One region of the Streptomyces sp. NBC_00075 genome, then DNA from elsewhere that is predicted to be linked to it. Evidence: riboswitches for the same ligand, from Rfam matches in the RefSeq annotation. Region 1 holds a riboswitch; each other region holds the start of a gene.
The links. A riboswitch is a leader RNA that binds a small molecule or an ion and turns the genes downstream of it on or off. The one in region 1 is predicted to bind cyclic di-AMP.

Region 1 (7,746 bases):
GCCCCGACGTACGCGCGCCACGCGCGCTGCTCCTCGGGGGTGAGCCAGCGGGTCGTCATGCGACCAGTGTAGGTTTGTTTAAACTTTGAACCAACCGGTACTGGAAGACGTACTCGAAGAATCGCTCGACGAACCGCTCGAAGCACTACTCGAAGAAAGTGCGCCCATGCCCCTCCCCTACGTCCTGTTGTCCGCCGCCGTCTCCCTCGACGGCCACCTGGACGACACCGGCCCCGATCGGCTGCTGCTCTCCAGCCCCGCCGACTTCGACCGGGTCGACGAGGTACGGGCGTCCAGCGACGCGATCCTCATCGGCGCCGGCACCATCCGCGCCGACAACCCCCGCCTGCTGGTCAACTCGCCCGAGCGGCGGGCCGCGCGAGTGGCGGCCGGGAAGCCGGAGTATCCCCTCAAGGTGACCGTCAGCGGCTCGGGGGAGCTGGACCCGGCCGCCAACTTCTGGCACACGGGCGGCGAGAAGGTCGTCTACACGACGGAGAAGGGTGCCGAGCGGGCCGGGCGCGCGGGTCTCCCCGTCGGTGTGGACGTCGTCTCCCTGGGCCCGGGACCCCTCGACTGGCGAGCCCTTCTCGAACACCTGCACGACATTCGCGGCGTGCGGCGCCTCATGGTCGAGGGCGGCGGCACCGTCCACACCCAGCTCCTCCAGCAGGGCCTCGCCGACGAACTCCAGCTCGTCCTCGCACCCCTCTTCGTCGGCGACCCCGACGCCCCCCGGCTCTTCGGCCCCGGCGCCTACCAGGGCGGCCGGCTCCGGCTCGTGGAGACGCGGCGGATCGAGGACGTCGTGCTCATGCGGTACGAGCCCACCGCGCCCGGCACCGGCCCGCTCCCCGTCGCCGCCGACCGGCACTGGCTTGCACTGGCGTGCGAACTGGCCGAGCTGTGTCCGCCCTCGCGCACGGCGTTCAGCGTCGGCGCGGTGATCGTGGCCGCCGACGGTACGGAGCTGGCGCGCGGGCACTCCCGGGAGGGCGGCGATCTTGTCGTGCACGCCGAGGAGGCGGCCCTCGCCAAGCTCGACCCGGCCGACCCCCGGCTCCCGACGGCCACCGTCTACAGCAGCCTCGAACCCTGTGCCCGCCGCGCCTCCCGCCCCGCGCCCTGCGCCCGGCTGATCCTCGACGCGGGCGTCCGCCGGGTGGTGACCGCCTGGCGTGAGCCGGACACCTTCGTGGTCGCGGCCGACGGAAACGCCCTGCTCACGGGCGAGGGCGTCGAGGTCGTCGTCCTCCCCGAGTACGAGGAGCGGGCCAAGGCCCCCAACGCCCACCTGCCCGACTGACGATCAAGCGTGGTGATCAAACGTGGTGATGAGGGTCCCGCAGATGGCGTATAGTTGTGTTCAGCGGCGCGGGGTGGAGCAGCTCGGTAGCTCGCTGGGCTCATAACCCAGAGGTCGCAGGTTCAAATCCTGTCCCCGCTACTGAAGGCCCAGGGCCGGAAACCAAGAAATTGGTTTCCGGCCCTGAGTCGTTTCCGGGACCGTCCTCTTTCTTCCTCCTCCTCCTTCTTCGTCCGCCCCCACTCTTCTTCTTAGCCCGGTCGGTCCACCCCGCTCGCTCTCCCCGGCCGCTCCCGAAAACCTGGACCGACGGGACGGGTGATCGGCGGGAAGCGGGAGACGAGACGAGTGGCGCGGTCGGGAGAGCCGGGATCGCCGGACGAGGCGCTGGTGGTCTCCCGGGTGCGGACCCTCGTCCGCGTCCTGCCCGCGATCCTGATCGTCACCGGGATCATCTACGACGTCGCCACCCCGCGCGCCTTCACCGCGGTCCCCTTCTTCACGGCCGCCCCCCTCATCGCCGCCCCGCTCTCCTCGCTGCGCACCACGACGGTCACCGGCGCCGCCGCGCTCCTTGCCGAGTTCCTGGTCCACCTCCGCTTCGGGTTCTCCCTGGACGCCGACACGATCACCGAGACGATCACCGTGGCCACGGTCGCCGTCCTGGCCGTCGTCATCAACCGGGTCGTACGCAGGGGCGACCGCCGCCTCGCCACCGCCCACGAGATCGCCGAGGCCGCGCAACGCGCCGTACTGCCCGAACCGGACGCCCGCATCGGCGGCTTCGAGATCGCCGCCCGGTACGAGGCCGCCCAGGCGGGTGCCTTCATCGGCGGCGACCTGTACGCCGTGCAGGACACCCCGTACGGCCTGCGGCTCGTCCTCGGGGACGTGCGGGGCAAGGGGATGGGGGCCGTGGCGGCCGTCGCCGTCGTCATCGGGGCGTTCCGGGAGGCCGCCGAGCAGGAGGCGACCCTGGAGGCGGTCGCCCAGCGGCTGGAGCGGGCCCTCGCCCGTGAGGGCGCCCGGCGGGGCGGTCTGGAGGCCAGTGAGGGCTTCGCCACCGCCGTACTCGCCGAACTCCCGCACGGCGACGGGATCGTACGCGTGGTCAACCGCGGTCACCCCCCGCCCCTGCTCCTCGACACCGACGGCACCCTGCGCGTCCTCACCCCGGCCGAACCCGCGCTGCCGCTCGGTATGGGCGACCTCGGCGGCGGGCCCGACCGCGCCGAGACGACGCCCTTTCCCGGCGGCGCGATCCTGCTCCTGCACACCGACGGGCTGTCCGAGGCCCGCGACGGACACGGCGTCTTCTTCGACCCGGCCGACCGGCTCGCGGGCCGGGTCTTCCGCGCCCCGGCCACTCTCCTCGCCGCCCTCGCCGACGAGGTGCGCCGGCACTCGGGCGGCGGCACGACGGACGACATGGCGCTGCTCGCCGTACGCCGTCCCATCAGCTCTTAGGGCTCTTCCTGGTGCTCTCACGTTCTCGAATTCTCATCGGTTGTCACCAAGGGTGAGTGAACGATCCCGCTCCGCATAACATCTGACACACAGTCAAAACTCAGCAGTCACTTAGAACACGGCCAACTCGCCCGATTTTCACCGGTGGTGACCCGGAACGTCCTCGGGAAAAGCGTTAACGATCAACGGGAACAGCTTGGAATACGGGGCCCTGGTCTATTAACGTTCGATAACGCAGCGCGGTCGTCCCAGCCGTCACAAGAGTCGGCTCCGTGCGCACGCGCCGAATCCCGCAAGGGAACCGGGGAACCACCAACTTGGGGTGAATCGCTCGTCCGCCGCCGTGGCGACACGGCAGGTATACGCGCGTAGGAGACCTTCCTGCTCCGAACCCGTCAGCTAACCCGGTAGGCGAGAAGGAAGGAAAGGAGCACGCCCACGTGGCGTCAAACCCGGCCGCCCCAGAGGCCCCGTTCGTACCGAGTCAGCGCAGCAGCGAGACCGAGGACGGGAAGATCCCGACCTTCGGCTTCGGCAGCCGTCGCACCGACGAGGGCCCCTGGGAGGAGTGGAATCCCAGCGCGGACACCACTCGTCCGGTTCGCGGCCGGCACCGCGTCGGCAAGCAGCGCGGCGGCGGAGGACTTGCCCGCAGCTCCACCGTTCTCGGCGTCGGCGTCATAGCCGCTGTCGGCGGGGCCGGCATGGCCACCGCGCAGACCGGCAAGCCGCCGGTCTCCATCTCCATCCCCGACCTGCCGTCCGTCGGCTCGCCCTTCGCGGGCGACGACGACTCGGACGCCGAGCCCCAGGGCTCCCCCAACGCGCTCAGCAGCGTCGGGGTCACCTCCGAGGAGACCGAGCAGGGCACCAGCGACGCGGGTGAGGCCCTGCGCGCCCGCATCATCCTCCAGGCCGAGCAGCAGAAGGACCAGGCCGAGGCCAAGGTCCAGCAGGCCGCCCAGGACGCCGCCGCGAAGAAGGCCGCCGCCGAGGCCGCCCAGGTGAAGCGCGAGGCCGCCGCGAAGGCCGCCGCCGCGAAGAAGAAGGCGGCAGAGGAAGCCGCGGCGAAGCTGGAGGCCGCGCGGCTCGCCGAGCTGGCCAAGCAGTACACGCTGCCCACCTCCTCGTACACGATCACCTCGACGTTCGGCCAGGCCGGCTCGCTGTGGTCCTCCGGCTACCACACCGGCCTCGACTTCGCTGCTCCCACCGGTACCCCGCTCAAGGCGGTCCACACCGGCACGATCACCGAGGCGGGCTGGAGCGGCTCGTACGGCTACCGCACGATCCTCACCCTCGAGGACGGCACCGAGATCTGGTACGCCCACCAGTCCTCGATCAACGTCAGCGTCGGCCAGAAGGTCAACACGGGTGACGTGATCGGCCGCGTCGGCGCCACCGGCAACGTCACCGGGGCCCACCTTCACATGGAGGTCCACACCAGCAGCTCGGACACCGCGGGGATCGACCCGATGGCGTGGCTGCGGAGCATGGGCCTCAACCCGTAAGCCGTACGTTGCTAGATTCCGACTGACTCTGGCTGATTCCGACTGATTCCGGCGTTCACGCGATGTTCGTGAACAGCCGGAATCAGTGCGTCCGGGGCGGGCGTTGACGTTGAGCATGACTGCTACGGCTCTTCGCAAGCTCGGATCATCGGACCTAGAGGTCTTCCCGCTCGCCCTCGGCGGCAACGTCTTCGGCTGGACCGCCGACGAGAAGGCGTCCTTCGAGGTGCTCGACGCCTACGCCGCCGCCGGCGGCAACTTCCTCGACACCGCCGACTCCTACTCGGCCTGGATCGACGGCAACCAGGGCGGCGAGTCCGAGACCATCATCGGCAAGTGGATCAAGTCGCGCGGCAACCGCGCGGACATCGTCGTCGCGACGAAGGTCAGCCAGCATCCCGACTTCCCCGGCCTCTCGGGCGCCAACATCAAGGCCGCCGCCGACGCCTCGCTCCGCCGCCTCGACACCGACTACATCGACCTCTACTTCACGCACTTCGACCGGCCCGAGGTGCCCGTCGAGGAGATCATCGGCGCCCTCGACGAACTCGTCACCGCGGGCAAGGTGCGGCACATCGCCGTCTCCAACATCTCGCCGGAACGGCTCCAGGACTCCCTGGACTTCTCCGACCGCGAGGGCCTGGCCAAGTACGTGGCCATCCAGCCGCACTACAACCTGGTCTCCCGCGACACGTACGAGGGTGCGCGACAGGACATCGCCTCCCGTACGGGCCTCGCCGCCGTCCCGTACTTCGCGCTGGCCTCCGGCTTCCTCACCGGCAAGTACCGGCCCGGTGCGACGGTCGACGGCGCGCGTGCGGCGGCCGGCGCCGGCAAGCACGGGGAGACGGAACGCGGCCGCAGGATCCTGGCCGCCCTGGACGAGGTCGCCGAGGCCCGCGGGGTGGCCGTCGCCACGGTCGCCCTGGCCTGGCTCACCGCCCAGCCGACGGTCACGGCCCCGATCGCCTCCGCCCGCACGGCGGAGCAACTTCCGCCACTGGTCGCGCTGGCAGAACTGGAACTGACGGAGACGGAGGTTGCGGGTCTTACGGCGGCTTCGGCTTCGGTTTCGGCTTGAGCGGCGTGTGATGGCTGACGCGCGGCGACTGGCCGTTGACGGCTGGTGGCTGGTGGCTGGTGGCTGGTGGCTGGTGGTTGACGGCTGACGCGTGACGGTTGGGGTCTGTCGTGTGGGGCGCGGCGGCTTTGGGGGTGCCCTCGTCTGCGGGTGGGGGCGCGGGGCTGGCTGAGTGGCGGAGGTGGGCGTCGGGGTGGGCACCGGCCTGTGGTGGGGCGGGTCTTGATGGCGGGGGCCCGTCCCGTGGGTCGCGTCGGCCTGGGAGTCCGGCGTACCCGGCTGTTGTGCGTGGCTGGGTGCGCGGTGGGGGAGGGCGTCGGGTGGTTCCGGCCTGTGGTGGGGCGGGTCTTGATGGCGGGCGCCCGCCGCGTGGGTCGCGCCGGCTTGGGGGTGTGGCGTGCCCGGCTGCTGCGTGTGGCTCGGTGCGCGGCGGGGGAGGGCGTCGGGGTGGCTTCGGGCTGTGGTGGGGTGGGGCCCGTCGTGTGGGGTGGGGCGGCTTGGGGCGCTGTGTATCCGGCTGCTGTGTGCGGCTGGGGGCACGGTAGGAGAGAGCGTCGGGGTGCCCCGCTCTGCGGCCGGAGCGTGGCCTGTCGCTCGGATCGCGTCGGCCCCCCGTCCGTCGGTCGGGGGTGTGGTGCCTGCGGCCGGCCGGCCGCACGGCGGGGACGGGGGCGGGGCGGCGTCGTCCCCGCCCCCGTGGCCCGCGTGTGATCTGGACGGCAGGGTCTAGGAGCGGTACGGGTTGTACGTCGCCGGGTACGGGGTCGTCGGTCCGTACCCCTGCTGGCCGTACGGCTGGTGCGTGTACGGCTGCTGGGCGTACGGCTGTTGCCCGTACGTCGGCCAGATGACCGGCGGTGGTACCAGTACCGGGGCCGGGGCGATGGTGCGGGCCGCGTGGTCCAGGGCCGGGCGGGCCACCGCCCTGCGTTCCCACAGGGCGCCCAGCAGTTCCTGCTCCCGGACGACGAAGTCGGCGCGCGCCCGGCCGAGGCGCCCCCGGTGGCGCAGGAACGCCAGCGAGGTGGCGTACGCCTCGTACTGCGCCACCGCACGCGCCGCGGGCCGGCCCAGATGGTGGCGGGCGTACTCCCGGGCGAGGCGGCGGGCGCGCATCGAGCCGAGGGCGTACGGCTCGGCCGGGGCCAGCCAGCCGGCCTGCGCGTACGCCGGCAACTCGGCGCGGACGGTGCGCAGCTCGCGCTGTCGGGTCCAGATGACCAGCCAGGTCAGCAGTCCGAACGCGGGCACCATGAACGCGGCGTACACCGCGAAGAACCCGTACTGCCCGAAGGACGACGAGCCGTTCCAGAGGGCGTGCATGCTCATCGCGAGCAGCAGCCCGGACAGCGGCAGCAGCACCCGGCGGACGTGCTGGCGCTCGCCCGACAGCGCGGAGATCCCGAAACCGATGCCGGTGAGGACCGTGAACAGGGGGTGCGCGAACGGCGACATGACGATGCGCACGAAGAAGGTCGCCGCGGTGACCGAGGCGATACCGCTGTCCCCGGTCAGCTGGTCGGTGCCGAAGGCGGTGCCGAGATAGAGGATGTTCTCGGTGAAGGCGAAGCCGGTCGCGGTCACCCCGGCGATGACGACCCCGTCGACGATCCCGGTGAAGTCGCGCCGCCGGAAGAGAAAGATGAGCAGTACGGCGGCTGCCTTGGCCGACTCCTCGACGATGGGCGCTATGACGGTCGCGCCGAGGGTGTCCGCGCTGGACGGGTCGGCGGTGGCGGTCGCTATCCATCTCGTCGCGAAGCTGTTGGCGACGATCGCTATCAGGGCCGCCGCGCAGGCGCCCCAGGCGAACGAGAAGACCAGGTTCCGCCAGGGCCCCGGCTCGACCCGGTCCAGCCACCGGAACGCGGCCACGAGCAACGGCACGGGGAACACGGCGAGCCCGAGCCCGACCAGGAACCCCTCGGTGCCGGTCTGTTCGCGGACGAGGGCGAGGATGACGAGCCCGGAGAGCGCGAGCAGGCTGCTCAGGGCGCCGTACCGCACCCACTTCCGCTGCCACCAGTGAGCGTGCCGCAGCGTCCCGCCGACGGGGCCGTCGGTGGGGCCGCTGGGGTGCGTCGGGTACGGGGGAAAGGTGGCCACGGCATTGACCCTAACGGCCGGTGCGTTACGAGCGCTGGGGCTCGTGGTTCTACGAGCACTGGGGCTCGTGCTCTGCGAGTTGCTGGGGCTCGTGCTCTACGAGTGCTGTACGCGGCGGAACAGCAGGTCGTTCACGACATGTCCCTTCTCCAGTCCCTGGCCCTCGAAACGGGTCAGCGGCCGGAACTCCGGACGTGGCGCGTAACCGCCCCCGGGCAGGGTGTTCTCGAACTCCGGGTGCGCGTCCAGCACTTCGAGCATCTGCTCGGCGTACG
Region 2 (7,746 bases), 1.6 Mb from region 1:
CAACGCAGCCCGCGCCTCCTCAGCGAACCGCACCGTGTCCCGCCGAGCCTGAGCCAACGCAGGATGCACCCGCAGCCGAGCCAACGCCTCCGCATGCCGCGCGTCGTCACTCAGATCGGAGTCCAGCAGCTCGCACAGCGCGACATCCTCGGCCAGCCCCATCCGAGCCACCCGCTCGCGCAACCGCAGCACGGGCATCGTGGGAATGCCCTCCCGCAGATCCGTCCCGGGCGTCTTCCCGGACTCGTGGGAGTCGGACGCGATGTCCAGCACGTCGTCCGCGAGCTGGAAGGCGACCCCGAGCCGCTCCCCGTACTGGGTGAGCACGTCCACGACACTGTCGTCGGCGCCGGACATCATCGCCCCGAACCGGCAGGCCACGGCCACCAGCGACCCGGTCTTCCCGCCCAGTACGTCCAGGTAGTGCTCGACCGGGTCCCGCCCGTCGGACGGCCCCGCCGTCTCCAGGATCTGCCCGGTCACCAGCCGCTCGAACGCCTCCGCCTGCACCCGCACCGCCTCGGGCCCGAGGTCGGCGAGGATGTGCGAGGCGCGCGCGAAGAGAAAGTCGCCGGTCAGGACCGCGACGGAGTTCCCCCAGCGCGTGTTGGCGCTGGGCACCCCGCGCCGCACCTCGGCCTCGTCCATGACGTCGTCGTGGTACAGCGTCGCGAGGTGGGTCAGCTCCACCACCACCGCCGACGGCACGATCCCCGGCGCGTACCGGTCCCCGAACTGCGAGGCGAGCATCACGAGCAACGGCCGGAACCGCTTCCCGCCGGCCCGTACGAGGTGCTGCGCGGCCTCCGTGATGAAGGGCACCTCGCTCTTGGTGGCTTCGAGCAACCCTTCCTCGACAGCCGCCAATCCGGCCTGGACATCGGCTTCGAGAGCCTGGTCCCGCACGCTCAGCCCGAACGGCCCGACGACGGTCACGAGGGATCTCCTGTCTGCTGGTGTCTACTGGCGGTCACACGGTGTGCCGATAGGTCGCTGCCATCACTCAAGTCAGCGTATCCGGTCACGTTTCGATCACCACGAGCGCCCGCCCGTCCAGGCCAGGCGGTATCGGATCACGACCGGAATGTTTTTGATCAGCCCATAAGTATGGACATTCATAAACATCCCGCGCCCCACCCGTCACACCAGTGATCGCACCCGCGCATACGCCACCACCTCCCCGACGGCACCCGCCGTACCCGTCGCTACGACAACGACGCGCATCGCACGAGAGGTTCCACCCTCCCGGCAGACACGCCCACAAGAAGCCTAAAAACCCTAAAAACCCCTATTCACCCCACTCGCCTCGCTCAGGCCACAACTACCCCCACCCCGTGATTCAAGTCACTCCAAATTCCAGCCCCCGCCACCCTCTCCCCCGCAAACTCCCCGTTCGCAAAAGGCAAGTTACTTCCCACCCACTCCACACCTCCGCCCGTTTTGTCCCCAACGGGCGCCCCAAATGACCAAGTCCTGCGTTTCCGCCCCTTGTTCCACCCGTGTGCTCTCGCATACGTTCTCGCCACGCCGGGCGGATCGCCGAATCCTGCCACCGCCCGCAGAGCACCATCCCACCCACCCACACGTGACTCACGCAGGCAGGAGCGGGGGACCCAGGTAAGCCGCCGGTCCGGGCACGACGCCGGAGCGGCTAGGGGTGAAGTCGCGCGCCGACACAGGCGCCCGGCCGGGCATCTCCCGCCCAAACCCGACAGCTCACCTCGTAGGCGTCGGAGAGGACTCACCATGCCCGCACGAGGTCAGCACCAGCGCGCGAGAACCACCCGCCGCCCGCTCACGCTCCCGCGCACACTCGCCATCACCGGAACGGCCGCCGTAGCCCTGGCCTTTCCCTTCCTGACCGCGACAACGGCATCAGCCGCACCGTCGTCCGCCGTGTCCGTGTCGTCGGCGACGAACTACGCGAACAACCTGGACGGCTGGATCCGCGAATCGCTCGACATCATGGCGCAGAACGGAATCCCGGGAACGTACAACGGCATCTACCGCAACATCATCCGCGAGTCGTCGGGCAACCCGAACGCCATCAACCTCTGGGACTCGAACGCGGCAGCCGGCACCCCCTCCAAGGGCCTCCTCCAGGTCATCGACCCGACCTTCGCCGCCTACCACGTCGCCGGCACCTCGTACGACCCCTACGACCCGATCGCGAACATCACAGCGGCCTGCAACTACGCGGCTGCGCGATACGGCTCGATAGACAACGTGTACGGCGCCTACTAGGCCGGCCCGCCCTCACCGCCACGCCCCGTCCGCGCTCCAGTTCCCGTCCCCGTCCCCGGTTCCGGCTCCGAACAGCCGCTCCAGCACGACCGCGATCCCGTCGTCCTCGTTCGAGAGGGTGACCTCGTCCGCCACCGCCTTGAGTTCGGGATGGGCGTTGGCCATGGCCACCCCATGGGCCGCCCAGTCGAACATGGGGATGTCATTGGGCATGTCGCCGAAGGCGATGGTGGCGGACGAGGCCAGCCCGAGGTACTCGGCGGCGAGCGCGAGCCCCGTCGCCTTGGTGATGCCGCATGGCTGGAGTTCGACGGTGCCGGGCCCCGACATGGTGACGGTCGCGAGCGAACCGACCGCTCCACGCGCCGCCGACGCCAACTCGTCGTCGGACAGGGACGGGTGACGCAGCAGCACCTTGCTGATGGGCGCGGCCCACAGGTCGTCCCGGTGCGGCACCCGTACGGCGGGCAGCGTCGGGTGCGGCATCAGATACCCGGGTTCGATGAGCGTCAGCCCGTCGACACCGTCCTGGTCCACGGCGGCGTACACCTGCCCGACCTCCGCCTCGATCTTGCCGAGCGCGGTCTCCGCCAGCTCCTGGTCCAGGGTCACCGACCAGAGCAGACGGTCCGCGCCGGCGTCGTACAACTGCGCGCCCTGTCCGCACACCGCGAGCCCCCCGGCCCCGAGGTCGTCGAGCAGCGGCCGGACTCTCGGCGCAGGCCGTCCCGTCACCACCAGATGCCGGGCGCCGGCGGCCGTGGCACGCGCCAACGCGGTCCGCGACCGGTCGGAGAGCGTGTCATCGGCACGCAGGAGCGTTCCGTCCAGGTCCGTGGCGATAAGTGCGTATGAGGTGGGAGCGGCCATGATCCAGAGAATACGGATCGTTCGGCACATCGGTCTCCGCCCGAACCGGACGACGTTCGGCATCCCGGCAGCAACAGCCTCCCAGCCTGCCCCAACTCCCGCCCCGGGAAGGCCCGAACGGCATGAGATCGCGGTCCGCCGCCGTTGTCGCCCGCCCCCGTCCGCGCCCTATCCGTGCGCGGCCGCCAGATGCCCCACCAGCCTCGGTGACGCGAACTCCGTACCGCACACGAACCGCATCACCGGCCCGTACGAAGCTGCCGCCGGCAACCCCGTGAAGTACAGCCCCGGTACGGAGGAGACATACCCGGCACCGAGCCTCGGCGTGCCCCGGCTCACCGCCAGCTCCGTACGCAGTTCGTGACCGAGGAAGTCCATCGCGGCGATGTCGACGCGGTAGCCGGTCGCGGATATGACGTGGTCGGCCGACAACTCCCGGGTGCGGCCGCCGAGATCCTCCACGGTCAGCACCGGCCGCCCGCCGCCGGAGCCCCCGGTCTCCCCTGCGCCTCCCGTTGCCCGTACGATCCGCGCGACCTCGCTGACCTCCACCTTCCCCTCGAACCGGTCGCGCAGCCACCACGCCCCGAGCGGTCCGAGGACCCGGCGGACCAGATAGTGGCGGGCCTGGGCCGGGAGATGGCGGTAGGGATGCGGGTAGTAGGTGAGGGCCCAGAGCGACCACGCGTTGCCGAACGGCGACTCGGGCCGCAGCCTGGGCTGCCGCCACGGGGGCGCGCCGAAGGCGACGCGACCCCGCCCCCGCGACACCACCCGTACCCGCGCCCCCGCCTCCGCCGCCAGCGCCGCCGTCTCCAGCGCGGACTGGCCCGCACCGACGACGATCAGCTCCCGGCCCGCGAACCGGCCCAGATCATGGTGCTGCGAACTGTGGGACACCGGACCCGTGGGCGAGGGCCCGTCCGGCGCGGCGCCGGCCAGCTCCGGGGGCAGATGCGCGAGCCCCGACAGCCCGGTCGCCACCACGACCGCCCGCGCGGTGAACAACTCGCCCGAGTCCAGCTTGAGTTCGAAGCCACCGCCGCTGCCGCTGCCCGCGCCCTTGTGCTGCCGCCGGTCCACGGACACCACCCGCACCCGCTCCAACTCGGGTACGAGCCGCTGCTGGAACCACTCGCCGTACGCGATGAAGGTCTCCACCGGGACGATGTCCTCGTCCGTGACCAGTCGGCGTATCCCCGCCGCGTCGCAGTAGTCGACCAGGTTGTGGCCCCGCTGCGGGGCGTCGATGCTGGAGGCCGCCGGCGTCGACTTCAGGAGCATTCCGGCGGGCATGTGGTCCCGCCAGCTCACCATGGGCTCGCCGAACACTCTCACCGGAATGCCACGCGCCCGCAGATGCGCGGCGGTTGACAGACCGAACGGTCCCGCGCCGATTACCGCTACCGGATGATTCACGAAGTCCCCTCCCCAGGACGCTGCTTCGCCACTTCGCGCTGTTCTGCTGCTCTACTGCTCTGCTGCTGCCCAACCGGTCAGCAGGTTGTCGCCACTACGCCTTGCCGCCACGGCGGCCGGCCCGCCACAGCTGGTACAGATGCTTCGCGCCCGGCCGTACGAAGCGGGCGAGCATCGTGAGGAACGGCAGCGGGTCGTCACCCGCGAGCCAGGCCAGTTCCGTCCCGCTCGCCCGGGTCGGTGCGTGCGGCGTCGTGTAGCCGCTGCGCCGATAGGCGAGGAGGGCGGGCAGGTCGATGTTCTCCACGATGTACCGGTGCCCGGCGCGCTGTTCCCCCTCCGGAACGGTGCGCCCGGTCAGATCGAGATGCATGGCCCGCACGACGTCCACCCCCGACTCGCTCTCGAAGAGCCGGAACTGGGCGCCCATCCGCGGGTTGAAGTCGAGAAGCTTGTACTGTCCGTCGCGCCGGTCGAAGCGCAGGTCGAGATCGATGATTCCGGTGAAGCCGATCTGTTTGATGAAACGTGCGGCGAGGTCCGCGAGTTCCGGATTGTCGACGACGTACGCATTTGCCGTCATTCCCGCGTGCGGCGGCCAGGAACGGACCTTCACGCCCGTGAACAACGCGCGCGGATTCGAGTCCGCGTCGAAGTAGGCGTGCACGATCCAGTCCTCGGCCTCCTCCCGGGGCAGATACTCCTGAAGGATCACACCGGGACGCTCACCCCAGTCGCGGGCCAGGGACAGCAGCGCCTCCCGGCTCGCGATGCGCGTAGTGCCGTTGACGGCGGGCCGGGCGCGCCGCACGAACGCCTCCCGGTTCTTGGCCACCAACGGGAACCGGGCCGTCCGCGCGAACCGCTCGATGTCCTCGTACGACTGCGGGAACGCGGCGGCCGGAGTCGGTATGCCGTGCTCCACGCACAACTCGTGCAGCCCCTGCTTGCTGGCGAGCCGCCGCGGCAGCGCCGCCTCCACGCGCGGGAAGAGAAAGGCGTCCCCCAACTCCTCCTGCCGCTCGGCGATCAGTACGGCCGCCTCCTCGTCCGTGGGAACGAGGAGAGCGGGACGCCCGATCCGTCGCCCGATCCGCAGCAACCCCTCGACGAGCCGCTCCGGTTCCTCGGTCCCGGTGGTCGGCCAGACGAACGCACGCCGCAGATAACGCGACGAGGCCGCGGGCGTGTAGCGGTCCTCGGTGATCGCGTACATCGGAACGCCCAGCCGTCCCAGACTGCGGATGGCCCCGACGCCTCCGTGGTGCAGCGGATAGTCACCGAACTTCACGATCAGCGCCGGTACGGCATGGTCGGCCGAAAACGGCACAGTGCTGCTCCTGGCCACGGGTCCCCCCACGTGTCCCCCCTACGGACCGGACCCACCCCGTCCGTGTCCCCCCAAAGGACGCTAAGCCGGAATCACCCACTCCGGACAAGGCTTATCCGGACATTACGAACTCTTTAGACACTGGGGACACTGCCCCGAGCCCGCAACTCACCCGTAACCTGTGGCGCGACCACATGGCCACACGGCACGACACACGAGAGCGAGGCAGCACCCCATGCCCCCCTTCGATGTCCCCGAGGGCGACCCCTTCGGCCCGCACAACCTCCCGTACGGCGTGTTCACCCCGACCGGCTCCACGGACCGCCGGGTCGGCGTCAGGCTCGGCGACCACGTCCTGGACGCGGGCGCCGCCGCCGCCGCGCTCGGCTCCCCCTATGTCTCCGTACTGGCCCGCCCGACCCTCAACCCCCTTCTCGCCGCAGGCCGTACGACCTGGTCCGACATCCGGCGCGCCCTCACCGCCTGGGTCACCGTCCCGTCCCACCAGGAGACCGTCGCCCCGTTCCTCCACCCCCTCTCCTCGGTGAGCCTGCACCTCCCCTTCGAGGTCGCGGACTACGTCGACTTCTACGCCTCCGAGAACCACGCCCGGAACGTCGGCCAGATCTTCCGCCCCGACGCCGCGGACTCCCTGACCCCCAACTGGAAGCACCTGCCGATCGGTTACCACGGCCGCTCGGGCACGGTCGTCGTCTCCGGCACGGAGGTCGTACGTCCGTCGGGCCAGCGCAAGGCCCCCACCGACCCGGCCCCGCTCTTCGGCCCGTCGGTCCGCCTGGACATCGAGGCGGAGGTCGGCTTCGTGGTGGGCACACCGTCACCCATGGGCAGCGCCGTGCCCCTGTCCGCCTTCCGGGACCACGTCTTCGGCCTCTGCCTGCTGAACGACTGGTCCGCCCGCGACATCCAGGCCTGGGAGTACGTCCCGCTGGGCCCGTTCCTGGGCAAGTCCTTCGCCACGTCCGTCTCGGCGTGGATCACCCCGCTGGACGCCCTGGAGGACGCCCGGGTCTCCCCGCCCTCCCGCACCCACGCCCCGCTCCCCTACCTCGACGACGCCGAGGACGAGCCCGGCGGCTACGACCTGCGTATCTCCGTCGCCGTGAACGGCCACACCATCTCCGAGCCCCCCTTCTCCACGATGTACTGGACGGCCGCACAGCAACTCGCCCACATGACCGTCAACGGCGCGTCCCTGCGCACCGGCGACCTCTACGGCTCGGGCACGGTCAGCGGCCCCACCGAACGGGAACGCGGCTCCCTCCTCGAACTCACCTGGAACGGCACCGCCCCCATCGACCTCCCCACCGGCAAGCGCACCTTCCTGGAGGACGGCGACGAGGTCACCCTCACCGCCTGGGCCCCCGGTCCGGGCGGCACCCGCGTGGGCCTGGGCGAGGTGACGGGCAGGATCACTCCGGCAGGCTGAGCGCAGCGCCCGGAGCAGCGGGGCCGGAGAAGCGGGCGGGGCAAGCGATTCGGCGCCGCACGGGAAGGGGCCCCGAACGCGCCCCGGCCTCGCCCCGCGCTCCCCCTCTCCGTCCAGCCCCTACATCCAGTCCTCCGGCTCGGGCTCCATCTCCATCTCGGGCCAGTCGTCCGGCCCCAACTGCTCGGCCCGCGCCCCGGATCCCGCACCCCGGCCGCTGTCACTGCCCGAAGAGCCTGATCTGAAGCCGGACTTGGAGCCGGACCTGGAGCCGGACGCCGAGACGGTCTCCGGGACCTGTGGAGCGACCGCGGACACCTCAGGCGCCTCGCCCAGTGCCGAAAGCGCCCCCAACACGCCCTCCCCGTACGTGGCGAGCTTCTTCTCGCCCACCCCGCTGATTCCGCCCAGGTCCGCCACGGACCGGGGCCAG
Region 3 (7,746 bases), 3.9 Mb from region 1:
TGTGCGCCGCCACCCCGACGGCCGGCGACAGGACGTCGGACGCGGCTGGGACGAGACCCCGGTCGGCCAGAACAACCGCCAGCTCGTTGCGCACGTCCCCGGGCAGCGCGAGCGACATCGGATCCCGCTGAAGCTGGGAAACCAGGCCCCGTAGCAGGGTGCGTGACTCTTCGGCCAAGCCGAGCGCTTCGAGCAGAGCCACCAGATAGGCGAGATCCCGACCGGGATGAGGCCGCCGAAACAGATCGGGGACCTCGCTCAGCGCCACCACGGCCGAAGCCGCACTGCGGCGGGCGCCGGTGTCTCCGCGAAGGGCGAGTTCAGCCCGGTTGATGGCCTCCTGCCAGAGATCGGTCATGCGTCGTCACCACGCAGCTGACGCTCCATTGCCGCCTTCGCGGCGATGAACCTGAGTTCGGCGACCTGCGACGGATCGAGCAGCCTGCGCTGCGACCACTCATCGATCCGCTCGAACCACGACTCCGCCGAAGCGGCTGCCACAGCGACCGTCAACTCCTGGCCATGTACGGACTGTTGGGAAAGCGAGCTCGCCGGATGGACCACATCCATCAGATGCTCCACGTCGAACTGGTCGAAGCGGCTCATGGCTTCTCCGATGGTGGCAGCGAAGAGCACGTTGGCGGCCCGGTCGGCGGCGGCCCGGTCCGGGACCTGTTCCAGGAGGATGCCCACGATCACGGGCTCCTGGTCCTCGGGGAGACCCTTGACGACCGGTCCGCCGGAGTAGCCCGAGTAGTCGCCATAGGAGGGCTCGATGGCCCGACATCCGATGAGCAGTTCGCAGCCCCAGCTCCCCGCACGGTCCCCGGTCTCGGGAAGGAGCTCGGCGGCTCGCGTGGTGAGGGAGAGGCGGCCGTACGGACGGCTCAGGTCACGATCATGACGTCAGCGTGGAAATGTGCGACGTACTCCGGCAGATGCACGGTCACGGGGCCCTCTGCCTGTGGAGAGGAGTCCGGCTCCAGGTCTTGAGCATTGCTCGACAGACTGTGAGAAACGATCTTCGGTCTAGGACGTGATGCAGTCTCTGACCTGGTCTTTTTCATTGCTTGATAAAACCCGCTGTGGGTATTGCCACATCATGGGTGCTGGAGGGGCCCGCTAGGGTCTGTCCACTGCCTACAAACCTGTGTGTGCTCGGAGGACCCATGGCGTTCGGCTGGATCGACGAGCAGGCCGAGGCGCGTCGGCGCGCCGGACTCGTACGGACCCTGCGTCCGCGGCCCGCCGACTCGACGCTGCTCGACCTCGCGAGCAACGACTATCTGGGCCTCGCCCGGCACCCCGAGGTCACCGAGGGCGCCGCCCGGGCCGCCCGGCGCTGGGGCGGCGGGGCCACCGGGTCGCGGCTCGTCACCGGCAGCACCGAGCTGCACGCGGAACTCGAACGCGAACTGGCCGACTTCTGCGGCTTCGAGGCCGCCCTCGTCTTCTCCTCCGGCTACGCGGCCAACCTCGCCGCCGTCACCGCGCTCGCACCGCACGGCTCCCTCGTCGTCTCGGACGCGGGCAACCACGCCTCGCTGATCGACGGTTGCCGGCTGGCCCGGGGCACGACCCAGGTCGTCGGGCACGCCGATCCCGATGCCGTCCGCAAGGCGCTCGGCACCCACACCGGGCCCGCCGTGGCCGTGTCCGACACGGTCTTCTCGGTCGACGGGGACGCGGCACCGCTCGATCGACTTGCGGCCGCCTGCCGGGAGTTCGGTGCGGGGATGGTCGTCGACGACGCGCACGGGCTGGGGGTTCTGGGGGACGGCGGACGTGGCTCCGCGTACGCGGCCGGGCTCGCGGGGGCGTCGGACGTCGTCGTGACCGTCACGCTGTCCAAGTCGCTGGGGAGCCAAGGGGGTGCGGTCCTAGGACCCGCTCCGGTGATCGAGCACCTCGTCAACGCGGCCCGTACGTTCATCTTCGACACCGGGCTCGCCCCGGCGGCGGCGGGCGCGGCCCTCGCCGCCCTCACGCTGCTGCGCCGCGAGCCCGAACGGGCCGCACGCGCGCGTGCCGTGGCGCGCGATCTGCACACCCGGCTGACGGCACAGGGGCTGTCGGCGGTACGACCGGACGCCGCCGTCGTCTCCGTGCGCGCGCCGTCCCCGGAGGGGGCCGTGCGCTGGGCGGCCGACTGCCGGGCCGCCGGAGTCGGCGTGGGCTGCTTCCGCCCGCCGTCCGTGCCCGACGGAGTGTCCCGGCTGCGGCTGACCGCCCGTGCGGACCTGTCCGAGGAGCAGATCGCACGGGCGGTACGGGTGATCCGCGACAACAGACCGCAGATCACCGGGAAAACCGTTGATCAGTGACACGCGACCGTGAGTCGGCGGACCGCGGCCGTGCGTCCTAGGGCGATCACCTGAACGCGGTGAGGAAACCCGCCCAGCTCTCGGGGGAGAAGAGCAGGACAGGCCCGGTGGCGTTCTTGGAATCGCGTACGAACAGTCCGGACCGGGCTTCCGCGTCCGGACGGGCCGTCTCCACACAGTTGTTCGCGCCGGTGCTGTAGCTGCTGCGCAGCCATTGCACACCGGGCGGTTCGACGACGGACAGGACGTTCCGAGGCAGTGCGGTCATGGTGCCTCCTTACACGCCGTGTTGTAGACCGGCGATGAAATCCAACGAATCCTCGGGCGAAAGGGCGTGGATCTGAAGGGTGTTGAAGGCCTCGCTGTAGGCCTGGAGGTCTTCTTTCCGTTCGAGGTAGAGGCTACTCATCATCTGGTCGAGAACAACCACATCCAGGTCAGAAGTGCTCGGAAAAGAGAAGATAACGAAAGGGCCGGTGATGCCGGTGTAAGCCCCTGCGGTGAACGGCAGGATCTGGAGCCTCACTTGGGGCAGATGGGCCGCTTCCAGGAGCCGTTCCAGCTGACGCGTCATCACCTCTGGGCCACCCACTTCACGGCGCAGCACCGCCTCGTCGAGGACCGCGCTGAGCGCCAGCGGCGGATCCGAACGCAGCACGTCCTGCCGGGCCAGCCGCACCTCGACCAGGGCGTCGAGCCGGGTCTCCTCCAGGCCGTCCACGGCCGCCCGGGTCACCGCGCGGGCGTACTCCCGGGTTTGCAGCAGCCCCGGGACCACCGAGGTCTCCAGCGTGCGCATGGTGCTGGCCTGCGACTCCAGGCTGATGAAGTCCCGGTAGGTCGGCGGGAGTACACCACGGTAGGCGTGCCACCAGTGGTGCCGGCCGCCGTCCTCACCGCCCGCCAGTACGAGCAGCAGTTCGCGTGACTCGCCCTCCGGGACCTGGTAGGCATCGAGAAGTAACCGGACGTCCGCGGGTTTCACCCCGCTCGCGCCGGTCTCGATACGGCTGACTTTCGACTGGTGCCAGCCCACCAGACGGGCCGCCTGGCCACTTGTGAGTCCGGCCCGGGCACGCAGCGCGCGCAGTTCGGCACCCAGTTTTCGGCGGCGTACGGCGGGTCCGTACTGCATGGGCCACTCCTTACTCCTAATGAGCCGCCCAAATACGCTCTGGGGTCGCAGAGTTCACCGCTTCGAGCGACAGATATATGCATATCTTGGTGGATCGCACCCCGTGACCGGCGCGGGAATGGCAGTCTGGCGCGAAGCACCAGTCCGGGACCGTACTCGAACCAGCCGCTCCGTGTCGGGCTCCGGTTCCGTGGGAAAGGGACGACGCCGCCATGGCAGACCACCTGGAAGCATCCGTCACTCTGCCGAGCGATCCCGCCTCGGTCTCCGCCGCCCGCGCATATGTGGCCAACGTCCTGGCGGAATGGGGTCTGCCAGGGGACAGTGAGGTCGCCGAGACCATCCGTCTGATCGTTTCGGAACTCGCCACCAACGCCGTACAGCACACCTTCGGGTTGTCACCCACCTTCACGGTGGACGTCGCCCTCGACCGTGACGAACATCTGCGCATCGGGGTGACCGACAGTCACCCGCGCTTCCCCAAGCGACTGCCGGCCGCGGTGCAGCAGGACAACGGCCGCGGAATGGTCATCATCCGCTGGCTGACCGCCGAGTCGGGCGGCAGACTCCGCGTCCGCCCCACCCGCGAGGGCGGCAAGACGGTGTCGATCGAACTCCCGTGGACGGCCCCGGCGAGGCCCCCGGTCACGGCGGCGGGCCAGCAGGAGCCGTAAGGACAAACTGACAGGTATCGGTTCGTTCCTAGGCTCCGGTCCCGCCGACGTGGGCCCGCCCGAACGCGCCCCGCAGCAGGGCGCGGAAGGCGTCGGCGGCCGGGGCTGTCTCGTCGGTGCGGCGGACGACCGAGATCGTGCGGCGCAGGTCGCCGGGTTCCAGGAGCCGGGTGCCGACCGGGGTGACCGCCGTCCGCGCGACCATCTCCGGTACGACCGCCACCCCGAGGCCCGCGCTGACCAGCGCGCACACCAGGGCGTACCCCGGTGTCGCCACCAGCACCGACGGGGTCGCGCCGGCCCGGGCGAGGGCGGCCTCGACGCCCTGGCGGGGCGGATGGTCCGGCGCCATGCTGACCAGCGGCTGGCCCGCCAGCTCGGCCAGCGGCAGCCTCGACGCCTCCCCGGCCAGCACATGGCCGGGTGCGGTCACGAGGACCAGCTCCTCGACGAGGACCGGCTCGGCGGTGACTGATCCCGGTAGGGGCGCGGGTGGGGCCGGTTCGTAGGTGTGCGTGAGTGCGAGATCGACCTCCCCGGCGGCTACGGCGGCCACCCCGGCCGGCGGTTCGTAGTCCGCGACCGACAGCCGTACGTCCGGATGGGCCCGGCGGAACGCGCTCAGGACTGGTGGCAGCAGCTGGATCCCGGCCGTCTGGAAGGTGCCGAGACGGAGCGTGCCGCCCGACAGCCCGGTGAGTTGTGACAGTTCGTGCCGGGCGCGGTCCAGCTCGTCCAGTACCCGGCGGGCCCGTGCCACCAGCAGCTCGCCCGCCGGTGTGAGCCTGGCTCCCCGGTGATGCCGTACGAGCAGCGCGGTGCCCGTCTCCCGTTCCAGCTTGGCGAGTTGCTGCGAGAGCGCGGGCGGGGAGTAGCCGAGGCGCTCGGCGGCGCGGGTGATGGACCCGGCCTCGGCGACCGCCACGAGAGCGGCGAGGCGTGTGGGGTCGTACATCCTGCGGCTCCAGGGACGGAGGCGATGGCCAAGGCTTAACACCTGCTTAAGGCAGACCCAGGATATTCGACATACCTGCTGAAGGCCGGGCCGGGGCACGCTGGACGCCATGGACGCACAGCTCATCGCCTTCACCGGGGTCGCCGCGGGCATGGTCGCCATGCCGGGCGCAGATTTCACCGTCGTCGTGCGCAACGCCCTCGTCTCCCGGCGGGCCGGGGTCGCGTGTGCGCTGGGGATCACCGGCGGGCTGCTCCTGCACACCGCGCTGGCCGTCGCCGGTGTCGCCGCCGTGCTCACGGCGGTGCCCGCGCTCTTCCGCGCGCTGCAACTGCTGGGCGGAGCCTATGTGTTGTATCTCGGCGCGCGAACCCTGTGGTCGCTGCGCGGGCGCCGGGCCGAGGTGGCCGACGAGGCGCGGGCCGCCGTACGGCCGATGCGTCAGGGCTTCGTCACCAACGCGCTCAATCCCAAGGCGCCCATCACGTTCCTGAGTCTGCTGCCGCAGTTCGTGCCGGCGGGCGCTCCCGCCCTGCCCAGGACACTGCTGCTCGCGCTGATCATCGTGGCGCTGGCCCTGGTGTGGTTCCCGGCGGTGGCAATTCTGGTGGACCGGCTGGGGCGGTGGTTGCGCCGGCCACGGGCCGCCCGGGCCGTCGAGGCGGTCACCGGCACCGCGCTGACGGTCCTCGGGGCGCTGCTCCTGCTGGAGCCGCTGCTGTCGCTGTGACGGGCTGACGGGCTACGGGTCCCGGGGCGGGACGGCGGCTCCGGAAACCGCCGTACCGCCCCGGGGAGGTCAGCTGACCCGGCCGTACCAGACGCTCTTCGTCCAGATCTTCTGGAGCTTCACGACATCCCCGGTCTTCGGGGAGTGCCAGATCTTTCCCTTCCCGGCGTAGATGCCCACGTGGTAGACGTTCGAGCCCGAGTGGAAGAAGACCAGGTCCCCGCCGCGGCGGCTCTTGGCGGAGATGTGCTTGGTCTTGTTGTACTGGGCCGCCGCCGTACGAGGCAGCTTCTTGCCCGCCTTCTTGTACGAGTACAGCGTGAACCCTGAGCAGTCGAACCTGTTCGGTCCCGTGGCGCCGTACTTGTACGGAGAGCCCTTCTTGGAGGCCGCGATCTGAAGTGCCTTCGTCGACGGCGCGATTGCCGCGGCTTCGGTCGCGACTCCCGGTATCACCAGGGTGCCGCCCACGGCGGCGAGGGTGAGGGCCGAGGCCGTACCGGCTCGGGACATCATCGACGGAACACGATTGAGCGCAGACATGCGCAACCCTTCGTCAGCCGCCTGTGAAGGATGACCTGTCGGATTCGGGCTGGCGAAGTTGCCCGGCCGCTGACGCGGCTTCACCCCAAGGGCTGCTCGGCCCGGTCATGGCGTGACCGTCCCGGCGACCCGTCGTGCCTGGGTCCTCCACTCCTGCCGATGCACATCTGTCGACCGGTCATCCGGGAGGCGGCAGGACTCGGCGTCCACCCGGATCGCCCCACCGTTGTGGCGGGGGCTTGTCGTCAGGAAGGGATCTTGGCTCATGGAAGTAGGAAAATCCCAATGGAATCAGGGCTTTGTGGCGTTACTCACCCGTGACCCATTCGGGTGGACACCCGTACCCTCGGGCCAATTGGGCGAGGGTCGCGCACCCCCGGACCAGCACGGAAACATCGCGGTTCCGGCTGTCAACTACGCGCGTCGCGCAAGCCGAACGGGCCGACCGGGGGACATGTCGCTACGCCGAACGGGGGATGACTTCCAGTCACTCCCCGGCTCGTTCCGGACAGTCCGTCGCCGGGAGGGACGGGCCCGCCCGATACGGGTCCGCCGACCGGGTGGGTCAACTGGCGGGCTCACGCGGAACGGTGACACGCGCCGTTCGGCGCTCCCCGTCGAGAACGCGCAGCGCACGCGCCAGCGTATGGGCATGCACCTCCGCTTCGCCACGCTGATGCATCAACTCCAGCGCGTCCCGCAGCGCCACCGCCTTGGCGACCAGAGCCTGCGCGGCCCGCAGTCCGCGGTACGTGTCGCCGTGATAGGCGGGGTTGATACGGCCGAGCAGATCGGCCACTTCGAGGTAACGGTCGATCAACTCGCCCTCCGCGCGCGTCAGGGCGGGCAGCGGAGGCAGTTCGGGCGGAAGCATCGGTGGCTCACCTCGTGCCGGGGGCGGGGTCCGAGGACCTGCGGCTGGGCACGACGCGGTCCACCAGCCCGTACTCCAGGGCGGCCTGCGCGTCGAGGATCTTGTCCCGCTCGATGTCCGCGGCGACCTGCTCCGGGCTCTGTCCGGTGTGCCGTACGAGCAGTTCCTCCAGCAGGGTACGGATCCGGCCCATCTCCTGTGCCTGAATGGCCAGATCGCTCACCTGTCCCTGGATCGGCCCGGACAGCGAGGGCTGGTGGATCAGCACCCGGGCCCCCGGCAGCGCGCTGCGCTTGCCCGGCGTACCCGCGGCCAGCAGCACGGCCGCCGCGGAGGCCGCCTGCCCCAGACAGATCGTCTCGATGTCGCAGGTGACGAACTGCATCGTGTCGTAGATCGCCGTCATCGCGCTGAACGAGCCGCCGGGGGAGTTGATGTACAGCGAGATGTCCCGGTCGGGCGCCAGATATTCGAGATGCATGAACTGCGCCATCACGTCGTTGGCCGAGGT
Region 4 (7,746 bases), 3.4 Mb from region 1:
ACGACGTCGGATCACGCCATGAAGTCAAGGGCCGTACGGGCCTGGCTCACCTTTTCGAGCACCTGATGTTCCAGGGCTCGGGCCAGGTGAAGGGCAACGGCCACTTCGAACTGGTCCAGGGCGCGGGCGGCTCGCTCAACGGCACCACCAGCTTCGAGCGCACCAACTACTTCGAGACCATGCCCACCCACCAGCTGGAGCTCGCCCTCTGGCTGGAGGCCGACCGCATGGGCTCGCTGCTCGCGGCCCTCGACGACGAGTCCATGGAGAACCAGCGGGACGTCGTCAAGAACGAACGCCGGCAGCGCTACGACAACGTCCCCTACGGGACGGCGTTCGAGAAGCTGACCGCCCTCGCCTACCCGGAGGGCCACCCCTACCACCACACGCCGATCGGCTCGATGGCGGACCTGGACGCGGCGACCCTGGAGGACGCAAGGGCGTTTTTCAGGACCTACTACGCGCCCAACAACGCCGTCCTGTCGGTCGTCGGGGACATCGACCCCGAGGAGACGCTCGCCTGGGTCGAGAAGTACTTCGGCTCCATCGCCGGGCACGACGGCAAGCCCGCGCCGCGCTCCGGCGCCCTCCCCGACATCATCGGCGAGCAGCTGCGCGAGGTCGTCGTCGAAGAGGTCCCCGCGCGCGCGTTGATGGCCGCCTACCGGCTCCCGGAGGACGGCACGCGCGCGTGCGACGCGGCCGACCTGGCGCTCACCGTCCTCGGCGGCGGCGAGTCCTCCCGCCTCTACAACCGGCTCGTACGGCGCGACCGTACGGCGGTGGCGGCCGGCTTCGGCCTGCTGCGACTGGCCGGAGCGCCCTCCCTGGGCTGGCTGGACGTGAAGACCTCCGCGGACGTCGAGGTGCCGGTCATCGAGGCCGCCGTCGACGAGGAACTCGCGCGGTTCGCCGCCGAGGGCCCCACGGCCGAGGAAATGGAGCGCGCCCAGGCCCAGTTGGAGCGCGAGTGGCTGGACCGTCTCGGCACGGTCGCGGGCCGCGCCGACGAACTGTGCCGCTTCGCCGTGCTGTTCGGCGACCCGCAGCTCGCGCTGACCGCCGTCCAGCGCGTGCTGGAGGTGACCGCCGAGGAGGTCCAGCAGGCCGCCAAGGACCGGCTGCGCCCCGACAACCGCGCGGTGCTCGTCTACGAGCCGGTCGCCGGAGAGACCGCCGAGGACGCGGATCCCCCCGAGGACCCCGAGGCCGAGGCCACGGTCGAAGCCGGCGACAAGGACGAGGAGGCGGCCAAGTGACCGAGCTCACCACGATGAAGTTCCACCCCCAGCCCCAGGCGGGCGAGGCCAGGCCCTGGGCCTTCCCGGCCCCCGGACGCGGCACGCTCGACAACGGCCTGACCGTCCTGCGCTGCCACCGCCCCGGCCAGCAGATCGTCGCCGTCGAGGTGCTCGTCGACGCTCCCCTGGAGGCCGAGCCGGCCGGTCTCGACGGCGTGGCCACGATCATGGCCCGGGCCTTCTCCGAAGGCACCGACAAGCACTCCGCCGAGGAGTTCGCCGCCGAACTGGAGCGCTGCGGCGCCACCCTCGACGCGCACGCCGACCACCCCTGCGTCCGCCTCAGCCTCGAAGTCCCCGTGTCACGGCTCCCCAAGGCGCTCGGTCTGCTGGCCGACGCCCTCCGGGCACCCGCGTTCGCGGACAGCGAGATCGAGAGGCTGGTGCGCAACCGGCTCGACGAGATCCCGCACGAGACGGCCAACCCGGCCCGCCGCTCCGCCAAGCAGCTCTACAAGGAGCTGTTCCCGGAGACCTCGCGCATGTCCCGGCCGCGCCAGGGCACCGAGGAGACGGTCGCGAAGATCGACTCCGCGGCCGTACGCGCCTTCTACGAGAGGCACGTCCGCCCCGCCACGGCCACCGCCGTGGTCGTCGGCGACCTCACCGGCGTCGACCTGGACGCGCTGCTCGGCGAGACCCTGGGGGCGTGGACCGGTTCGACGGCCCAGCCGCGGCCCGTGCCGCCGGTGACCGCCGACGACACCGGCCGCGTCGTGATCGTGGACCGCCCGGGCGCCGTGCAGACCCAGCTGCTCATCGGCCGCATCGGCGCCGACCGGCACGACCGTGTCTGGGCCGCCCAGGTCCTCGGCACGTACTGCCTCGGCGGCACCCTCACCTCCCGCCTGGACCGCGTCCTGCGCGAGGAGAAGGGCTACACCTACGGTGTGCGGGCGTTCGGCCAGGTCCTGCGCTCGGCCCCGGACGGCACGGGCGCCGCGCTGCTCGCCATCAGCGGCTCCGTCGACACGCCGAACACCGGTCCCGCCCTGGAGGACCTCTGGAAGGTGCTGCGCACGCTCGCGGCCGAGGGGCTCACCGACGCCGAGCGCGATGTCGCGGTGCAGAACCTGGTGGGCGTCGCCCCGCTCAAGTACGAGACGGCGGCGGCCGTGGCGAGCACGCTGGCCGACCAGGTCGAGCAGCACCTGCCCGACGACTACCAGGCCACGCTGTACCGGCAGCTCGCCGCCACCGGCACCGTGGAGGCCACCGCGGCGGCCGTGAACGCCTTCCCGGTGGACCGGCTGGTGACGGTCCTCGTCGGTGACGCGGCGACGATCGAGGAGCCCGTCAGGGCCCTCGGCATCGGCGAAGTGAGCGTCGTTTCCGCCGAGTAGCGGCACCGCGATGCACGACAGGGGCCCGGTGACGGAAGCGTCACCGGGCCCCTCTTGTCCATATTGATGGGCAAGTTGCCCGTATTGATGGAGAGGTTGACCGTCTGCCCTGTGGCATGCGCTACAAAACCCGTGATCGGTTTGTTGATTGAAAGTTACGCGGCTTAGCGTCGGTCCGGCTGTCCGTCACGCACCACGCCGCAGCCGCGGCACCCGGACAGTCATCGCCGAGTCCCCACATGGCGCGAGCCAGGGGAGCCGGGGACCCACACTGTGCAGTCCCTGGGGTGAATCGGACGCCCGCGCGCCCAGCGAGGGGGTCCGTAGGAGACCTTCCTGCTCCGAACCCGTCAGCTAACCCGGTAGGCGAGAAGGAAGGAAAGGACCAGCCACTACATGGCGTTCACCCGCGCCACCGGGAAGCACCGTCGTCCCCGCCGCCCCAGCCTCGTCACCCGTACCACCGTCCGCGCGGCAGGCGTCGCGGCCCTCGCCACCACCGGCGCCGTCGGCAGCCTCGCCGCCCCGGCGCTCGCCGCAGAGTCCACGGTCGAGCAGACCGGCCTCACTCCGGTGATCTCCATCGGCGAGACGCTCGCCGACAAGATCGACGCGCAGGCCGCCGCCCAGGAGCAGGCCGCCGAGAAGGCCGCCGCCGAGAAGCGGGCCGTCGCAGCCGAGAAACGCGCCCTGGCCGCCGCGAAGAAGGAGGCGGAGGAGCGGGCCAAGGAGGCACGCGAGGCGGAGGCCCGCGCCGCCCGCGAGGCCGAGCGCAAGCGCCTCAACACCTTCGTCGCCCCGATCTCCGGCTCGTACATCTCCACCGGCTACAAGGCGGGCGGCGCCGTCTGGTCCTCCGGCAGCCACACCGGCATCGACTTCCACGCCTCGTCCGGCACCACCGTCCACGCGGTGGGCTCCGGCACGGTCGTCGAGGCGGGCTGGGGCGGCTCCTACGGCAACAACATCGTGATCAAGATGATTGATGGTACGTACACTCAGTACGGTCATCTGTCGTCCATCAACGTGTCCGTCGGCCAGACGGTCACCCCGGGGCAGCAGATAGGTCTCTCCGGGGCCACCGGCAACGTCACCGGTGCGCACCTCCACTTCGAGGCCCGCACGACCGCGGAGTACGGCTCGGACATGGACCCCGTCGCCTACCTCCGCTCGCACGGTGTGAACGTCTGACAACCACGCGCATCTCTTGTCGTGGCCCCGGCTCCCCGAGCCGGGGCTTTCGGCGTTTCCGACGGCCCTGTGTCCAAAAAATATCCCCGGATTCCGGCCTGCCGTCGGAAATTCCGGTTCTCTGCAATAGAGTCACTGAACACACGTCAATCGTCGACGTTTCACGGGGATTAAAGCGGAGGTCGGACATGCGTATTCCGGCGCACTCGGTATGCACGGCGATCCGGGACGACATCGTCGCCGGTGTCTACGAGCGCGGCAGCCGGCTCACCGAGGAACTGCTCGCGCGCCGGTACGGCGTCTCGCGCGTCCCCGTCCGCGAGGCCCTGCGCACCCTGGAGGCCGAGGGCTTCGTGGTCACCCGGCGGCACGCGGGCGCGTGCGTCGCGGAACCGACCGAGCAGGAGGCCTCCGACCTGCTGGAGATGCGCATGCTCCTGGAGCCGCTGGGTGCCTCCCGGGCCGCCCAGCGACGCACCGAGGCCCATCTGAAAGTGCTGCGCGGCCTGGTCAGGCTGGGGCAGGAGCGGGCCAGGAGGGGCAACAGCGAGGATCTGCGCTCCCTGGGCGGCTGGTTCCACGAGACGCTCGCCCAGGCCTCCGGAAGCCACGCCCTGACCTCGACGCTCACCCAGCTCCGGCACAAGATCGCCTGGATGTACGCGGTGGAGGCCCCGGCCAATCCCGTCGAGTCCTGGACCGAGCACGGGGCGATCGTGGACGCCGTGGCGCGCGGCGACAGTGAGCGGGCGCGAGCCGTCACGGCGCTGCACACCGAGCGGGCGACCGGCGCGCACCGGCTGCGCTTTCCGGGCGGCGGAGACCGCCCGGAGCGTGTGAGGACTTCGCAACATCCCGTAAACATGACGGGCCTGCGTCATTAACACGGGCGCCGTATACAAAGAGGGTGGAATTCGCGGGGGATTATTTCTGCTGCCCATAAACGATAAACGTGAAGGGCTCACCCGGAATTCCGGGTGAGCCCTTCACGTGTGCGGGTGGTGCCTTTGAGGCGACGGCTGACCGCGGCAGTCGGCGCCTTCAATTTCTCAGACCGTCTCGGGAAGTTCCTCGAGTCCCTCGGCCACCAGCTTCGCCAGGCGGTCGAGCGCCGCGTCGGCGCCCTCCGCCTCGGAGGCGAGGACGATCTCCTCGCCGCCCTGGGCACCCAGGCCGAGGACCGCCAGCATGGAGGCCGCGTTGACGGGGTTGCCGTCGGCCTTGGCGATCGTCATGGGGACGCCGGCGGCCGTGGCCGCACGGACGAAGATGGAGGCGGGGCGGGCGTGGAGGCCCTCCGCCCAGCCGACGTTGACGCGGCGCTCAGCCATGTGATGCTGCCCTTCACTGTCTCAGGGTTGTCTAGACCATTGTTCCATAGCGTGAAGCGTTCCGGGAGGCAGGTGGAAACCTGTCCCGGAACCGCGTTCGGACCCCGGCCTGGGCCCGACTTCGGTCCCCACAGACTGCCTCGCGACGTTGTCGTACGCGAGCCGTACTCTGGGGCGCATGCAGAACTCGTCGGACCGGCACGAGTACCCCGCCCACTGGGAGGCGGACGTCGTGCTGCGCGACGGCGGCACCGCCCGCATCCGGCCCATCACCGCGGACGACGCCGACCGGCTGGTCAGCTTCTACGAGCAGGTTTCGGACGAGTCGAAGTACTACCGCTTCTTCGCGCCCTATCCGCGCCTGTCCGCAAAGGACGTCCACCGCTTCACCCACCACGACTTCGTGGACCGGGTGGGGCTCGCGGCCACGGTCGGCGGCGAGTTCATCGCCACCGTACGCTATGACCGCATTGATGCCGACGGCCTGCCCGCGTCCGGTCCCGCCCACGAGGCCGAGGTCGCCTTCCTGGTGCAGGACGCCCACCAGGGCCGGGGTGTCGCCTCGGCCCTCCTCGAACACATCGGGGCCGTCGCCCGCGAGCGCGACATCCGCCGCTTCGCCGCCGAGGTCCTGCCGGCCAACACCAAGATGATCAAGGTGTTCACGGACGCCGGGTACACCCAGAAGCGCAGCTTCGAGGACGGCGTCGTCCGCCTGGAGTTCGACCTGGAGCCCACCGACCGCTCACTCGCCGTCCAGCGCGCGCGGGAGCAGCGGGCCGAGGCACGCTCCGTACGACGGCTGCTCGTCCCGGGTGCGGTGGCCGTCATCGGCGTCGGCCGTGCCCCCGGCGGCGTCGGCCGCAGCGTTCTCGACCACATCAGGGACGCCGGTTTCACCGGTGACCTGTACGCGGTCAACAGTGCCTTCCCGGAGGAGCAGAAGGACATCGACGGGGTGCCGGCCCACCGGTCGGTGCGGGAGATCGAGGGCTCCGTCGACCTCGCGGTCGTCGCCGTCCCGGCCGAGTACGTCCCCGATGTCGTCGCCGAGTGCGGAGAGCACGGGGTGCAGGGCCTCGTCGTGGTCTCCGCCGGGTACGCCGAGAGCGGCCCCGAAGGGCGGGAGCGGCAGCGCGAACTCGTACGGCACGCGCGCACGTACGGGATGCGCATCATCGGCCCCAACGCCTTCGGCGTCATCAACACGGCCGAGGACGTCCGGCTGAACGCGTCGCTCGCCCCCGAGATGCCGAGGCCCGGCAGGATCGGCCTGTTCGCGCAGTCCGGCGCCATCGGGATCGCCCTCCTCTCCCGGCTGCACCGGCGCGGGGGAGGCGTCACCGGGGTCACGGGAGTGTCGACGTTCGTCTCCTCCGGCAACCGGGCCGACGTGTCCGGCAACGACGTACTCCAGTACTGGTACGACGACCCGGACACCGACGTCGTCCTCATGTACCTCGAATCCATCGGCAACCCGCGCAAGTTCACGCGCCTCGCGCGGCGCACGGCGGCGGCGAAGCCGCTGGTGGTCGTCCAGGGGGCGCGGCACGGCGGCGCCGCTCCACAGGGGCATGCCGTACGGGCCACGCGGCTGCCGCACGCGACGGTGTCCGCGTTGCTCCGGCAGGCCGGGGTGATCCGCGTGGACACGATCACCGAACTGGTCGACGCGGGGCTGCTGCTGGCCCGGCAGCCCCTGCCCGCCGGGCCGCGGGTGGCGATCCTGGGGAACTCGGAGTCGCTGGGGCTGCTGACGTACGACGCGTGCCTGTCGGAGGGCCTGCGGCCGCTCGCGCCGCTGGATCTGACGACGGGGGCGTCGCCGGAGGACTTCCGCCGGGCGCTGTCGGAGGCGTTGGCGGACGAGGGGTGCGATGCGGTGGTGGTGACCGCGATCCCCACGGTGGGGGAGGGCACCCTCGGGGACGCCGCGTTGGCCGAGGCGCTTCGGTCGGCCGCGGCGGAGGTTCCGGGGAAGCCGGTGCTGGTGGTGCACGTGGAGTTGGGCGGGCTGGCGGAGGCGCTGTCGGCTGCCGCGAGCACCGCACCACAGGCGGGTTCGACGGCACCCGGCGTTGCGGGCGGTGCCCACCCGTTCCGCCCTGCGGAACGCCTGCCCACCGCGGCAGCGAGGACAGGGACGTCAGCGGCTGTGGGAACCCAGCCACCCACTGCGGGTGCTGCACCGCCGCAGCCCGCCGCACCGGAGGTGCCCGCCCCTGCAACGCCGCCCACCCCCGACTCCTGCTCCCGTCTCATCCCCGCCTACCCCGCCGCCGAGCGCGCCGTGCGCGCCCTCGCCGAAGCCGTGAAGTACGGGCAGTGGCGGCGGGAGGTCGCCGAGCCCGGCAAGGTGCCCGAGTCCATCGACGCGGACATCGACGAGAAGGGGGCCGCCGAGCTGATCGGCGGGCTCCTCGCGCGTGGGCAGGGGCTCACGCTCGGTACGGACGAGACGTGCGAGCTGCTCGGGACGTACGGCATCCCGGTGCGCAGGGCCCTGCCCGCGCTGAGCGCCGACGACGCCGTGGCCGCCGCGCGGACCATCGGCTACCCCGTCGCCCTCAAGGCCACCGC

Region 2: linked by a shared signal. The riboswitch ahead of OG787_RS18410 (transglycosylase SLT domain-containing protein) and the one ahead of OG787_RS25640 (M23 family metallopeptidase) in region 1 are both predicted to bind cyclic di-AMP.
Region 3: linked by a shared signal. The riboswitch ahead of OG787_RS42930 (C40 family peptidase) and the one ahead of OG787_RS25640 (M23 family metallopeptidase) in region 1 are both predicted to bind cyclic di-AMP.
Region 4: linked by a shared signal. The riboswitch ahead of OG787_RS10695 (M23 family metallopeptidase) and the one ahead of OG787_RS25640 (M23 family metallopeptidase) in region 1 are both predicted to bind cyclic di-AMP.

What each region holds. Positions count from the first base shown of each region.
Region 1 covers NZ_CP108243.1:5,883,583-5,891,328, forward strand. Annotated here, with positions in the region: gene OG787_RS25620 (MarR family winged helix-turn-helix transcriptional regulator) at 1-59, opposite strand, end outside; gene OG787_RS25625 (dihydrofolate reductase family protein) at 167-1,306, shown strand; tRNA gene OG787_RS25630 (tRNA-Met) at 1,374-1,447, shown strand; gene OG787_RS25635 (PP2C family protein-serine/threonine phosphatase) at 1,655-2,773, shown strand; cyclic di-AMP (ydaO/yuaA leader) riboswitch at 3,045-3,202, shown strand; gene OG787_RS25640 (M23 family metallopeptidase) at 3,214-4,284, shown strand; gene OG787_RS25645 (aldo/keto reductase) at 4,400-5,365, shown strand; gene OG787_RS25650 (PrsW family glutamic-type intramembrane protease) at 6,092-7,471, opposite strand; gene trmB (tRNA (guanosine(46)-N7)-methyltransferase TrmB) at 7,568-7,746, opposite strand, start outside.
Region 2 covers NZ_CP108243.1:4,287,131-4,294,876, forward strand. Annotated here, with positions in the region: gene OG787_RS18405 (polyprenyl synthetase family protein) at 1-936, opposite strand, end outside; cyclic di-AMP (ydaO/yuaA leader) riboswitch at 1,577-1,743, shown strand; gene OG787_RS18410 (transglycosylase SLT domain-containing protein) at 1,747-2,244, shown strand; gene OG787_RS18415 (HAD family hydrolase) at 2,257-3,114, opposite strand; gene OG787_RS18420 (FAD-dependent oxidoreductase) at 3,283-4,533, opposite strand; gene OG787_RS18425 (ATP-grasp domain-containing protein) at 4,628-5,863, opposite strand; gene fahA (fumarylacetoacetase) at 6,099-7,313, shown strand; gene recQ (DNA helicase RecQ) at 7,434-7,746, opposite strand, start outside.
Region 3 covers NZ_CP108243.1:9,799,917-9,807,662, forward strand. Annotated here, with positions in the region: gene OG787_RS42895 (hypothetical protein) at 355-699, opposite strand; gene OG787_RS42900 (8-amino-7-oxononanoate synthase) at 1,170-2,324, shown strand; gene OG787_RS42905 (DUF397 domain-containing protein) at 2,371-2,592, opposite strand; gene OG787_RS42910 (helix-turn-helix domain-containing protein) at 2,602-3,459, opposite strand; gene OG787_RS42915 (ATP-binding protein) at 3,672-4,133, shown strand; gene OG787_RS42920 (LysR family transcriptional regulator) at 4,162-5,088, opposite strand; gene OG787_RS42925 (LysE family translocator) at 5,198-5,818, shown strand; gene OG787_RS42930 (C40 family peptidase) at 5,888-6,361, opposite strand; cyclic di-AMP (ydaO/yuaA leader) riboswitch at 6,365-6,576, opposite strand; gene OG787_RS42935 (hypothetical protein) at 6,927-7,235, opposite strand; gene OG787_RS42940 (ATP-dependent Clp protease proteolytic subunit) at 7,243-7,746, opposite strand, start outside.
Region 4 covers NZ_CP108243.1:2,517,091-2,524,836, reverse strand. Annotated here, with positions in the region: gene OG787_RS10705 (M16 family metallopeptidase) at 1-1,259, shown strand, start outside; gene OG787_RS10700 (M16 family metallopeptidase) at 1,256-2,644, shown strand; cyclic di-AMP (ydaO/yuaA leader) riboswitch at 2,860-3,027, shown strand; gene OG787_RS10695 (M23 family metallopeptidase) at 3,041-3,835, shown strand; gene OG787_RS10690 (GntR family transcriptional regulator) at 4,024-4,719, shown strand; gene OG787_RS10685 (HPr family phosphocarrier protein) at 4,885-5,166, opposite strand; gene OG787_RS10680 (GNAT family N-acetyltransferase) at 5,345-7,746, shown strand, end outside.